Regions from separate parts of the Burkholderia glumae LMG 2196 genome, predicted to be linked through region 2. Evidence: predicted binding sites of a transcription regulator. Region 2 holds the regulator's gene; the other holds the start of a gene.
The links. Region 2 encodes NrdR, which represses ribonucleotide reductase genes. Its sites were predicted from a motif close to CACNANATNTNGTG; they were not measured.

Region 1: a site for NrdR is predicted at 2,450-2,463, ahead of KS03_RS19630 (ribonucleoside-diphosphate reductase subunit alpha). Genes of this name have one in related genera too.

Annotation. Positions count from the first base shown of each region.
Region 1 covers NZ_CP009435.1:1,542,160-1,546,571, reverse strand. The annotation lists gene KS03_RS19630 (ribonucleoside-diphosphate reductase subunit alpha) at 1-2,178, opposite strand, end outside; gene ampD (1,6-anhydro-N-acetylmuramyl-L-alanine amidase AmpD) at 2,637-3,218, opposite strand; gene KS03_RS19620 (PP0621 family protein) at 3,215-3,502, opposite strand; gene KS03_RS19615 (cytochrome C assembly family protein) at 3,516-4,412, opposite strand, start outside.
Region 2 covers NZ_CP009435.1:1,753,886-1,758,297, reverse strand. The annotation lists gene KS03_RS20540 (pilus assembly PilX family protein) at 1-76, opposite strand, end outside; gene KS03_RS20535 (type IV pillus assembly protein) at 241-1,047, opposite strand; gene KS03_RS20530 (hypothetical protein) at 1,044-1,427, opposite strand; gene KS03_RS20525 (pilus assembly FimT family protein) at 1,445-2,014, opposite strand; gene nrdR (transcriptional regulator NrdR) at 2,172-2,651, opposite strand; gene glyA (serine hydroxymethyltransferase) at 2,658-3,905, opposite strand; ZMP/ZTP riboswitch at 4,046-4,146, opposite strand; gene KS03_RS20510 (SDR family NAD(P)-dependent oxidoreductase) at 4,397-4,412, shown strand, end outside.

The DNA of each region.
Region 1 (4,412 bases), 210 kb from region 2:
GCGATCCCACAGCGAGCCGCGGTAGCTCGAGTAGCGGCCGCGCTCCTCTGACAGCTCGGTCGAGGCCCAGTAGGCGTAGTAGCAGACCGCTTCCATCGAACGGTCGGCGAACTCGACCGCCGCGTCCGACGAGAACGGCGTGCGCAGCAGGTGCAGGCAGTCCTGGAAGCCCATGATGCCGAGGCCGACCGGACGGTGCTTGAGGTTCGAGTTACGCGCCTTCGCGACCGCGTAATAATTGATGTCGATGACGTTGTCGAGCATGCGCATTGCCACACTGACCGTGCGCTTGAGCTTGTCGTGGTCGAGCGCGTAGCTGCCGTCGGCCTGCTTGACGAGATGCGCGACGAGGTTGACCGAACCGAGGTTGCAGACCGCGATCTCGGAGTCGCTCGTGTTCAGCGTGATTTCGGTGCAGAGGTTCGACGAGTGGACCACGCCGACGTGCTGCTGCGGCGAACGCACGTTGCAGGGGTCCTTGAACGTGATCCAGGGGTGGCCGGTCTCGAACAGCATGCCGAGCATCTTGCGCCAGAGCTGCTGCGCCGGGATCTTCTTGAACAGCTTCAGCTCGCCGCGCGCGACCTTCTCCTCGTAGCCGAGGTAGGCGGCCTCGAACTCGGCGCCGAACTTGTCGTGCAGGTCCGGGCAGGTGGACGGCGAGAACAGCGTCCAGTCGGCGCCCTCCATCACGCGCTTCATGAACAGGTCGGGAATCCAGTTCGCCGTGTTCATGTCGTGAGTGCGGCGGCGGTCGTCGCCGGTGTTCTTGCGCAGCTCCAGGAATTCCTCGATGTCGAGGTGCCAGGTTTCGAGGTACGCGCAGACGGCGCCCTTGCGCTTGCCGCCCTGATTCACGGCCACCGCCGTGTCGTTGACGACCTTCAGGAACGGCACGACGCCCTGCGATTTACCGTTCGTGCCCTTGATATGCGAACCGAGCGCACGCACGCGCGTCCAGTCGTTGCCGAGGCCGCCCGCGAACTTCGAGAGCAGCGCGTTTTCCTTCAGCGCTTCATAAATGCCGTCGAGATCGTCGGCGACCGTCGTCAGGTAGCACGACGACAGCTGCGAACGGCGCGTGCCCGAATTGAACAGCGTCGGCGTCGAGCTCATGAAGTCGAAGCTCGACAGTACGTGGTAGAACTCGATCGCGCGCGCTTCGCGGTCGATCTCGTTCAGCGCCAGGCCCATCGCGACGCGCATGAAGAACGCCTGCGGCATTTCGATACGCGTGCCGTCGACATGCAGGAAGTAGCGGTCGTACAGCGTCTGCAGGCCGAGGTAGCCGAACTGCAGGTCGCGGCCCGCGTCGAGCGCCTCGCCCAGGCGCACCAGATCGAATTGCAGCAGCTTGTCGTCGAGCAGCTCGGCTTCGACGCCGCGCTTCAGGAACTGCGGGAAGTATTCGGCGTAGCGCGCCTGCATCTCGCCCTGCGAGACTTCCTCGCCGAGGATCTCGCGGCGGATCGTGTGCAGCAGGATGCGTGCCGTCACCTGGCTGTAGGCCGGGTCCTTCTCGATCATGGTGCGCGCGGCCAGGATCGCCGAGTCGTAGACCTGGCTCATCGGTACGCCGTCGTAGAGGTTCTTCACCGTCTCGGCGACGATCGGATCCGGGTTCACGGCACTGCCGAGCCCTTCGCAGGCCGAGGCGATCAGGCCGCGCAGCGCCCCCATGTCGAGCGGACGCGTGACGCCGGCGTCGGTCACGTTGATGCCGGCCGCGCCCGCCGGCGCATCGGCCGGGGCATCGGAGTGGGCGCGCTCGAGATGGCGCTTCTCGCGGTACAGCACGTAGGCGCGCGCGACGTTGTGCTCGCCGCCGCGCATCAGCGCGAGTTCGACCTGATCCTGAATGTCCTCGATATGGAACGTGCCGCCGTTCGGGCGGCTGCGCACGAGCGCGCGCACCACGCTCTGCGTGAGCTGCTCGACGAGCTCGCGCACGCGTGCCGACGCGGCGCCCTGGCCGCCGTTGACCGCGAGGAACGCCTTCGTCACGGCGATCGCGATCTTCGAGGGCTCGAAAGCCACCACGCTGCCGTTGCGGCGGATCACCTTGTAGTCGGCGAACGTCGCCTGCGGCGCGAGCGCGGGCGCGCCCTGCGAAGCCGTGCCAAGAGGGCGGCTCTGGGCGCTCTCGAATTGGGACGTCCCGGTGTCGGTCGTTTGCATGTGCAAAGCTCCTGGTGCTGGATGGTGCGGAGAGATCCGCGGATATGAACGATTAACGCGCGCGCTGGGGCGCCTACCGCAGAACGCAAAAGCGGCACGGGCCACGCGATAGCGATGATTCGACGTCTGCTTTCGTCATGCGTATCGCGTCCCTTGCCGCTCGTGTCTGCTTGCGCTGCAGCGTGCCGGGCCTGGCCGGACACCGCGCCGCGAGTTTCCCGGCATCACCTGCCGGCCGGAGCGGATCGCCTGAAAGCGCCCGCCCTCCGAACACTATATCTAGTGAGTAACCCGTCAACTGGCACCAAGTATAGTGGACGATCGAGCTATCTCAAAATGGAAAATTTGGCCCCGCCCGGCGCGATTTGGCTTGACATCAGGCGAGTGCAGACGGGGCAAAGGATCGCGCCGTCCCGTGCCGCCCAGCGTCGGCGCGACGCGCTCGAACGCCGCGCCTGTTACCGACGATAAGGAAAGTATCGGGGCGGCAGGCCGGCATCGGCTGCCAGCCGTTGCCAATCGAAGTGCGGACCGGGGTCGGTCTTGCGGCCCGGCGCGATGTCCGCATGACCGGCGACCGCCTCGATCGGATAGCGGGCCGCGAGCGCGCGCACGAGTGCCGCGAGTGTCACATATTGGGCGGGCTCGAACGGCAGGTCGTCGGTGCCCTCGAGCTCGATGCCGATCGAGAAGTCGTTGCAGCGCTCGCGGCCGAGAAAGGTCGAGATGCCGGCGTGCCAGGCACGCGCCTCGCAGGACACGAACTGGATCAGTTCACCGTCGCGCGCGATCAGGAAATGCGCCGATACGCGCAGCCCGCGCAGGTTCAGGTCGTAATAGGGGTGCGCGTCGCAGTCGAGCCGGTTCTGGAACAGTGCGACGATCGCCTCGCCGCCGAACTCGCCGGGCGGCAGGCTGATGTTGTGGACTACCACCAGGGTCGGCACCACGCCCGCCGGCCGCGCCTCGTGATTCGGCGACGGCGCGTGGCGGGCGCCAGGCAGCCAGCCATCGGCGCCGACCTCGAGCACCTCGCTCATTGCGCGTCGCGCGCGGCCGCCGCGTGACGGGCCGCGTGCTCGCGACTGCAGAAGTAGTCGCCGCCGGCCTCGACCGCATCGCCCTTCGGCGTGTGCACGCCGCACAACGCGCAGCGTACCATCGGCTCGGGCAGCGAGGGCGTGCGGGCCGCCGACGGACGCGGGCCGCCCTGGCCAGGCGCGCCACCGCCGCCGCGATTCGCGCGCTCCTGCGCCTGACGCAGCTTGCGCGAGACCCAGGAGCCGGCAATGAACAGGAGAATCAACAGCAGAAGGTTACGCATCGCTTTGAGACCATCAGACCACGGGACGGTGCAGCAGCACCTCGAGCACGAAACGGCTGCCGACGTAGGCGAGCAGCAGCGCGCCGAACGAGGCGAGCACCCAGCGCGCGGCGCCGCGCCCGCGCCAGCCGGACAGCCGACGCGCGACAAGAATACCGCCGAACATGCACCACGAGAGGATCGCGAACACCGTCTTATGGTCGAAGCGCAAAGCGCGCGCATCGACCTGCTCGCTGAACAGGATGCCCGAGGCGAGCGTCAGCGTGAGCAGCACGAAGCCGGCGCCGATCAGGCGGAACAGCAGCTTCTCGAGCGTGAGCAGCGGCGGCAGCGTTTCGAGCCAGCTCGTCAACACGCCCGCCGAGCCGATCCTGCCGCCCTGCCGCAGCGCCTGCAGACGCCGCTCGGTCATCAGCATCAGCACCGCGTGCAGGGCCGCGATCACGAACAAGCCATAGGCGATGTTCGCGATCAGGAAGTGCATCTTGAACAGCGGCGCGGCGGCATAGGGCAGCACCCGCACGCCGCCGAACACGAGCGGCAGCAGCGAGGCGAGGCAGGCCAGCGGCAGCACCAGCAGGCGCAGGCCGTCGAGCGGAAAGAAGAAGCTCTCGATCCAATAGATACCCGCGCCGAGCCAGAACATCGCCGAGAGCGCGAACGCGAAGCCGAACACCATTGCATCGTGCGGAAAGATCGTGGCATGCAGCAGCACGCCATGCGCGAGCAGCGCGGCGAACAACAACGCGCGGTCCGCACCACCCACGGCGGTGGCCGGCGCGCCGGGCTCGCCCGGCACCGGCGGCACGCTCGCGGCGAGCGGCTGCACGAGGCCGGAACGGTGCGCCCGCCATCCCGCGACGGCCAGGCCGCCGTACAGGAGCGCGGTGAGGGCATACAGTACAATATC
Region 2 (4,412 bases):
CCGACCGCGCATCGGTCATCGACACCTCGAACCAGCCCGCGCTCGCCGCGAGCAGCGCCGCGACGATCGTCAGCACGCCCGGCAAGGCCGAGGCCATCGATCGCGCACGGCGGCACGGCCGCCCGAAGACGGCGCCGGCTGCCGCGCGGCGCCGACGCCTGGACCCGTCGGCCGCGCGCGGATACGCGCACGGCACTGCATGGCCCGGGCGCGGCGAGGGCTGCGCACCATCCGTCCGATTCATTGGTTCGCTCCCGTTGCGCCCACCGGCGCAACGGTGTTTCGCAGCGACAGCCAGCGCCGCGCGATCCAGCGGCGCCGCCCGTCGCGGCTCGTTTGCGAGATGCCATCGCAGTCGATGTAGCGCCCGGCCGGTGCCGGCGCCGTGCCTCGCACCTGCACGCAGACCTCGATCGCGACCACCTCGCGCCACGCGTCGGCCGCCAGCGCCGAGGCGTCGCGCCATGCCGGCCGCCCCCGCAGACGGTAACGCAGGCGCAGCCGTTCGATGCCCTCCACGAGCGGCTGTGCGACCCCGGGCCGGCCGCTGCCCTCGCAATACAGCTCGGGGACGCCCGCCGACCTGCCCTGCCGCACGAAATAGCGGTTGACGACCAGCGGCCGGTCGCCCGCGGCGCCGACGCCCTGCCCCAGGCAGTCGGTCACGCGCCCGTCTGCGGTGGGCCAAGTGGACCGGACGTCGCCGACGTAGCGCACCAGCAGACCGTCGGAGCCGTCGGTCGCCGCGACGCAGGCCGGCCGCATGGCGTCGCCGGCCGCGCGCGCCGACGCGCATCCGAATAGCGGGGCGAAGCCGGCCATGCGCATGTCGAGCGGCACGAAACCCGCCATCCGCACCGATTGCGCGACGAGCGTCAACGCAACCGCTGCCGCGTCGCGCGCCCGCGCGGCATCGACCGACGCGACATAGGCGTCGCGCTGGGTCCGGTACAGCGCCACGGCGGCGGCCAGCACGACCGCCGCCAGCGCCAAGGCGACGAGCGCCTCGACCAGCGAGTGCGCGCGCTGACGCCGCCACCTGCTCATGGCGACAGCTCCGCCGCATAGGCGAGCGCCACGCAGCCGGCCGGCTGGCGCGTGCCGCTCACGCGCGGCTTGCAGACAGCCGGCGCGGCACCGTGGCCGCCACGCCGCCACGACACCGTGACGAGCGCGTGGCCGTCGCGCGCCGACGTGTCGAACCGCGCGCCGGGCAGGTCAGGCGCGGCGCGCGCCCAGTCGACCGTCGGCACGCTCTCGCTGCGCGCCAGCTCGGCGCGCGAATCCGCAAGCCGCCACGCCTGCGCGCGCCTCGACAGATCGGCTTCGACGTGGCGCATCGCGAGCTGCGCGCCGAGTACGCCGACCGTCGCTCCGGCAAGCAGCAGCAGTGCGATCGCGACCTCGAGCAGGGAGCTGCCGGCCATGACCGCTCGCGCGCGCCTCATCGGGCTGCTCCGCAGCGTCCCGGCGACAACCGGGCCCGGCCGCCGGCCGCAATCCGCAGGCAGCGCGAGGCGACGGGCCCGCCCGTCGAGGAAATTCGCGCGCGCGCCGAGAATTCGAAGCGCCGAAAGCCTCCGATCACTTGTCCCGCAGGCGGCGTGAACACGACGTCGGCCACGGCGCCCTCGACCCGCACGCCGGAGTCGGCCGGAATTCTGCGCAGCACCGTGCCGCGTGCCGTATCGCCCGGTGCCGCCGCGTCGAGCGCCACCACCGCCCAGGCGCACGACCACGCGCCTTCACCGTCGCAACGATGCTGCGCCGCCAGGCAAGGCTGCCCGGCACTGCCGTCGCCGCGGCACAGCACAACGCGTACGCCGCGCGACACGGCCTCGACGCGCGCGGCCGCGAGCGCGGCCAGCATGGCCGTTGCACGCGCATCGACCCGGTCGCGCTGCCGCCACGCCACGAACGACGGCATCGCATAGGTGGCGACGAGCGCCACCAGCGCGATCGCCACCATCGATTCGACGAGCGTGACGCCCGCCGCTCTTGCTCGGTCCCGCATGATCCCGCTCCGCCGACACGACGCCTCGACTGTAGCGGGGCGAACGCGGGCGCGCCATTGGCCGAACGGCCGAATGGCGTGAGCCGACCGCGCCGGTGACAATCGTCACGGCGAGATCGGCTTCAGGAGATCGGGAATGAAATCGGAAGGTGCGGAATCAGCGCTTGCGCGGTGCCTTCGACGGCCCCGCGCGGCGGAATTCCTCGATGACGTCGGCGAATTCCGATACGTCCTCGAAGCGCCGGTAAACCGACGCGAACCGGACATAGGCGATCGTGTCGAGGCCGCGCAACTCGTTCATCACGAGTTCGCCCAGCTTTTCGCTGCGCACCTCGCGCTCGCCGGTGGCGAGCAGCTGGTATTCGATGCGCGCCACCGCCGCGTCGATCGCATCCGCCGCCACCGGGCGCTTGCGCAGCGCCAGCTGCATGCTAGCGACGATCTTGCGGCGATCGAACTCGGTGCGGCTGCCGTCCTTCTTGACGACGGCCGGCAGCGCCAGTTCGACCCGTTCATAGGTGGTGAAACGCTTGTCGCAGGCGGAGCAGCGGCGGCGCCGGCGAATCGCGGCGCCGTCCTCGGACACGCGCGAATCCACCACCTGCGTGTCGTCGTGCCGGCAGAACGGACAGCGCATGACCGATCAGCGGTAGACCGGGAACTGCCGGGTCAGCTCGGCCACCTGCGCGCGCACGCGCTCCAGCGTGGCCGCGTCCTCCGGATTGTCCAGCACGTCCGCGATCAGGTTGCCCACGATCTCCGCCTCCTTCGTGCCGAACCCGCGCGTCGTCATCGCCGGCGAGCCCAGACGAATCCCGCTCGTCACGAACGGCTTCTCCGGGTCGTTCGGGATCGCGTTCTTGTTCACCGTGATGTGCGCCGCGCCCAGCGCCGCTTCCGCCGCCTTGCCCGTGATCTTCTTCGCCTGCAGGTCCACCAGCATCACGTGGCTTTCCGTGCGCCCGGACACGATCCGCAGCCCGCGCTTGACCAGCGTCTGCGCCAGCACCCGCGCGTTCTCCACCACCTGCTGCTGGTACGCCTTGAATTCCGCCGAGCCCGCTTCCTTGAACGCCACCGCCTTCGCCGCGATCACGTGCATCAGCGGGCCGCCCTGAATCCCGGGGAAAATCGCCGAGTTGATCGGCTTCTCGTACTCCGACTTCATCAGAATCACGCCGCCGCGCGGCCCGCGCAGGCTCTTGTGCGTGGTCGTCGTCACGAAGTCCGCGTGCGGCACCGGGTTCGGATACACCCCAGCCGCGATCAGCCCCGCGTAGTGCGCCATGTCCACCATCAGGTACGCGCCCACCGACTTCGCGATCTTCGCCAGGCGCTCGAAGTCGATCTTCAGCGCGAATGCCGAGGCCCCCGCCACGATCATCTTCGGCTTGTGCTCCTGCGCGAGCCGCTCGGCCGCCTCGTAGTCGATGTCCTCGCTTTCGTCCAGGCCGTAGCTCACCACGTTGAACCACTTGCCCGACATGTTCACCGGCGAGCCGTGCGTGAGGTGCCCGCCGTGCGCCAGGCTCATGCCCATGATCGTGTCGCCCGGCTTGAGCATCGCGAAGAACACGCCCTGGTTGGCCTGCGAGCCCGAGTTCGGCTGCACGTTGGCCGCTTGCGCGCCGAACAGCGCCTTGACCCGGTCGATCGCCAGCTGCTCGACCACGTCCACGTATTCGCAGCCGCCGTAGTAGCGCTTGCCGGGATAGCCCTCGGCATACTTGTTGGTCAGCTGCGAGCCCTGCGCGGCCATCACCGCCGGGCTCGTGTAGTTCTCGGAGGCGATCAGCTCGATGTGATCTTCCTGGCGCTGGTTCTCCTGCTGGATCGCCTGCCAGAGGTCGGGATCGACGTTCGCGATGGTGCTTTGGGCTCTGTCAAACATACGGTTTCCGTTAAGTGTGTACAGGTTGACCGGGGCGGCCGAGTACATTGCGTTGCTGGCGGAATGGCCAGCCCGACGTGGCGGAAGTATCCGGTTGACGCGAGGCGGGACAGCCACCGGCGATGCACGCAACGGCGCACAACGGCTGCCCAGGCGAACGGCAAAAACGGCACCCTGCGCTTCACGGTGGGAGGCTCCACCTTGAACCCGGAGGGTTCTATCGCCAGTCACGCAGGGGGTGATGAGCGCCGTAGTTTATTGGATGCATGATGAATAGGCAACCGGCCGGCCCCCGCGCCGGCGCAATCGGGGAGCGAACAAAATCAGGCTGGCAGCCCCGTCCGGCGGGCATTCATCGTTTTGCTGCATGACAGCAAAACAAGGCAGGGCCGCCTGCCCGCCAAGGCCGGCGTCGCCTTGCCGCAACGCGGCAATGTCAGTAGGCTAACGCGTTCCCCATCGCTTCCTTTCACCGACCAGGAGCAGCAGCAATGATCGTGTTCGTCA